One region of the Candidatus Pelagibacter sp. HIMB1782 genome, then DNA from elsewhere that is predicted to be linked to it. Evidence: riboswitches for the same ligand, from Rfam matches in the RefSeq annotation. Region 1 holds a riboswitch; the other holds the start of a gene.
What was found. A riboswitch is a leader RNA that binds a small molecule or an ion and turns the genes downstream of it on or off. The one in region 1 is predicted to bind S-adenosylmethionine.
Positions count from the first base shown of each region.

Region 2: it holds a riboswitch for S-adenosylmethionine, as region 1 does, so the genes downstream of both, ACTTAO_RS07140 (O-acetylhomoserine aminocarboxypropyltransferase/cysteine synthase family protein) here and ACTTAO_RS01010 (homocysteine S-methyltransferase family protein) in region 1, are expected to answer to the same signal.

Region 1 is NZ_JBNAKE010000001.1:180,542-182,747, forward strand. Features, by position in the region: gene ACTTAO_RS01000 (sulfite exporter TauE/SafE family protein) at 1-209, shown strand, start outside; gene ACTTAO_RS01005 (putative 2OG-Fe(II) oxygenase) at 246-836, shown strand; SAM riboswitch class V at 928-990, shown strand; gene ACTTAO_RS01010 (homocysteine S-methyltransferase family protein) at 998-1,903, shown strand; gene ACTTAO_RS01015 (DMT family transporter) at 1,896-2,206, opposite strand, start outside.
Region 2 is NZ_JBNAKE010000002.1:471,148-473,353, reverse strand. Features, by position in the region: gene rpsI (30S ribosomal protein S9) at 1-220, opposite strand, end outside; gene rplM (50S ribosomal protein L13) at 222-680, opposite strand; SAM riboswitch class V at 823-889, shown strand; gene ACTTAO_RS07140 (O-acetylhomoserine aminocarboxypropyltransferase/cysteine synthase family protein) at 892-2,206, shown strand, end outside.

The sequences.
Region 1 (2,206 bases):
CAATTTTTGGTATAGGTGGACAATTAACAAAGGATATAGTCTTCAACGAATTTTTAAATTACTGGCCACTATTTGTTGCTGTCTTAATTGGTGGTCAAATTGGAAGTTTTTTAAATATAAAATTCCTATCTAACAAAATATTAGCCCTAATGACTGCATGTTTAGTAATTTTTGTTGCTATAAGAATGGGCATAACACTTATTGCATAAGTTGAATTAATTATTTTTTGATATATTTAATCTCTCATGAAAAATTTTAAACCATTTGGGCCTTCAATAGGAAAATCTAAAATTTCTAAAAAATTTTTAGAAAAACTTAACAAAGAAGTTGATACAAAAATCTTCTCAAAATCAAATGATTATAGTTCAAAATTAGCAAGTCAAATTAGAAAAGAAGTTCAAATTTCTAAAAGTTTTATAAAGAAAAATTTAGAAAAAGAATTAATAAAAAATATTAAAATTTTTCTAACTAAAGAACATATTAAAAAAATTAAAGAAATTAGAATTTTAAACCTATGGGTCGTTAGCCAATATAAAAATGAGTATAATCCTATACATTATCATGAAGGGGACTTATCAGGTGTTGGTTATTTAAAAATTCCAAAACATATGACAAAAAATAAAAATGTTAAAAATAAAAAAATAAAAACCAATGGAACAATTGATTTTATTAATGGACAAAAAGCTTTTCTTTCAAAAAGTATTTTTAATTTGATACCAAAAAAAGGTGATCTTTTAATATTTCCCAATTACTTAATGCATACAGCCTACCCATTTAATATTGAGGAAGAAAGAAGATCATTTTCTTTCAATGCTAAAATAATTTTTATTAAATAATTTACAAATTTTAATAATATTATATAAATCTATTTGCCGATTTGATCCTATTGCGGGCATAAACTGCTAAAATGGAAATTCTCAATAGATCTAATTAGCAAGGTAGTTGAACTATATTGTGCACCTGCATGTAGCTTAAGCACTAAAAAAGTGAGGATAAAATGAATAAGGATTTTTTTAAAACAACAAAAATTTTAGATGGTGGAATGGGTCAAGAATTATTGGCCAGAGGCATGGAACCCAAGGGAACTTTGTGGAGTGCAAATGCTTTAATTGAGGAAAAATACCACGACTTAATACTTAATATTCATAATGATTTTATTAAATCAGGAGCTGATGTAATTGTAACTACAACTTTTACAACGAGAAGAAAAAGATTGAGAGAAAATGGAATAGAAGATCAATTTAAATTCTTAAATCAGAAAGCCTGTGAAATTGCACAAAAAGCTAAATTAAATAATTCTCATATTAAGATTGCAGGAGGACTCCCGCCTCAAGATTTGACATATGAAGAAGACAAGAGAAGTGAAAAAGAAATTACAAAAGATCATTTGGAATTAGCAGAAATACTAAATCCTTCAGTAGATTTTTTCTATTTTGATGTATGGAGCAGTATCAAAGAAATTAGATGTGGAATAGAAGCTATTAAGAAATTTAATAAACCATACTTAGTTGGGGTTCATATTTCTGAAGGAAATTCTTTACCAAGTGGAGAAAAAATTTCTGAAATTAATTCAATAATTACAGAAAATTGCTTAGGAGTAATTCTAGCATGTGTTTCGCCTGAAAATTATGAAAATAATTTAGATGAAATTCAAAAACTTAAAGTTCCATTTGGTTTCAAATTAAACGGATTTATTACAACCAAACCTAAAGGTGGTTATACTTCTCAGTATAAAGAGAATGATGGATCTAACCCCAATAGTTTTTTAGGTCAAAGAAAAGATTTAGATCCTGAAAAAATATCAATTTTTGCAAAAAAATTTAAAGAAAATGGAGCCACTATTCTCGGAGGATGTTGTGAAACTCGCCCTTCTCATATAGAGGCAATAAAAAACATTATTTAAATTTTGTACCTTTTCTTACAAAATAGATACCTGTAGCAACTGCAATCAATGAAATTATAACTTTAGTAGTAACCAATTCTTTTAAAAAGATATAACTTAAAATGGTACCAAATATTGGAATTAAATAAGATACTTGAGATTGAAAAATTAAACCATTGTTAATTAAAATTCTAAATCTCAATAACCAAGCAATTCCAGTAGATACCAACCCAAGATAAATAACTGAAATAGTAGAATCTAATCTTGGAACAGTTTTCCAAGGTTGTTCAATCAAACATACTAAAGGTAATAATATAATAGTAG
Region 2 (2,206 bases), on a different contig from region 1:
TAGCTTGATTTATAATTTCAAAAGGTCTTGTAATTTGCATCTTGTGAATTTCATCAGCAAAATACTCATTATATAATTTGCCATTAACATAAATTTTACCAGAACCTTTTTTTAACCAAACTTTTGCTATTGAAGTTTTTCTTCTACCTGTCGCGTACTTACTATCTTTAAAGTCTAACTTTAATTTAGGAGTTTTTGTGTTTGATTGTACGTTTTCCATATTAATTTCTTGCAATGTTTTTATTGTTTAGTTTATCTAATTCTATAACTTTTGGGTTTTGTGCAGCATGAGGATGCTCACTTCCAGAATAAATTTTTAATTTTGTTAGTTGTTTTCTACCCAAAACACCACCAGGCAACATTCTTTTAACTGCTAATTTCAAAGTTTCTCCAGGTTTTTTTTCATGAAGTTTTTCTGGTGTAGTAACTTTAATTCCACCAGGATGTCCTGTGTGTCTATAGTACTTTTTGTTTTGAAACTTCTTGCCAGTAAATTTTGCTTGTTCGATATTTTTTACTACAACAAAATCTCCATCATCCATGTGAGGTGTATAAGTAGTCTTATTTTTGCCTCTAATAATATTAGATACAACAGTCGCTAATCTTCCAACAACTGCATTTTTTGCGTCAATCTCGTACCAAGATGATGTAACTTGATCTTTTTTTGTGAATTTTGTCATTGTGCGAGGATTAATACTATTAAATTATTCAAAGTCAATTTTATATTTAGGTTGTAAAACATAACTAATATGCTATTTATCTCTTGCCGATTTGATCCTATTGCGGGCATAAAACTGCTAAAATGGAATTTTCATTAAATTTTAAATCGGTAGGCATTTGAACTGTATTGTGCGCCTTGCATAAAGCAAAAGCACTAAAAAAGGAGTAAAAATGAGTACAAAAAGAAATAATCCAGAAACTATTGCGATACATGGTGGAGACTACAGAAGTGATCCAGCTACAAATTCAGTAGCAGTTCCAATTTATAGAACAACCTCGTATCAATTTAATAACACTGAACATGCAGCTAATTTATTTGCGTTAAAAGAGTTTGGAAACATCTATACACGAATAATGAATCCAACTAACGATGTGTTGGAAAAGAGAATCGCTGCGCTTGAAGGTGGTCTTGCAAGTTTAACTGTAGCATCTGGGCAAACCGCTTCTACTTTTGCAATATTAAACGTTGCTCAAGCTGGAGATAATATTGTTAGTTCAACAGATCTTTATGGTGGAACAGTTTCTTTATTTACGCATACTTTAAGTAAGCTTGGTATAGAAGTAAGATATGCAGATCCTTCAGATCCAAAAAACTTTGAAAAAGCAATAGACGATAAAACTAGAGCTTTTTATGGAGAAACATTACCAAACCCATATTTAAGAGTTTTTCCAATTAAAGAGGTTTCAGATATTGGTAGAAAATATAACATTCCATTAATCTTAGATAACACTGCTGCCCCTGTAATTTGTAAACCAATTGAACATGGTGCTGCTGTGGTTGTTTATTCTTTAACAAAATATATAGCAGGTCATGGAACAGTAGTTGGGGGTGCACTAGTAGATGGTGGAAATTTTGATTGGACAGCAGATCCAAAAAGACAGCCACTATTTAATGAACCTGATGCAAGTTATGGAGGTGTTGTTTGGGGTAAAGCTGTGCCCGAATTAACAGGTGCAAATGTTGCTTTTGCAGTTAGAGCAAGAGTAACCCTATTAAGAGATTTAGGATCAGCTCTTTCTCCAGATAATGCATTTGGCGTAATACAAGGACTTGAAACAGTTGCTTTAAGAATGAAACAACACTGTGATAATGCTGCAAAAGTGGTTGAGTACTTAAAAAATCATAAAGCAGTTAAGAGAGTTATTTATGCTACTGAACATAATGAAGAGATATCAAGTCGAGCAAAAAAATATCTTAAAAATGGTAATGGTGCTTTAGTTGGTATTGAATTATCTGGTGGTATCGAAGCTGGTAAAAAATTCATTGAGGCTTTAAAAATGTTTTACCACGTTGCAAATATAGGTGACGCTAGAAGTTTAGCAATACACCCAGCAACAACTACTCACAGTCAATTAAATGAGGATGAATTAGCTGCTTCAGGTGTAACCCCTGGATATGTTAGACTTTGTATTGGTTTGGAACATATAGATGATATCATCGATGATTTAGATCAAGCTTTAGACAAATCATCAAAAGGTAATTTAA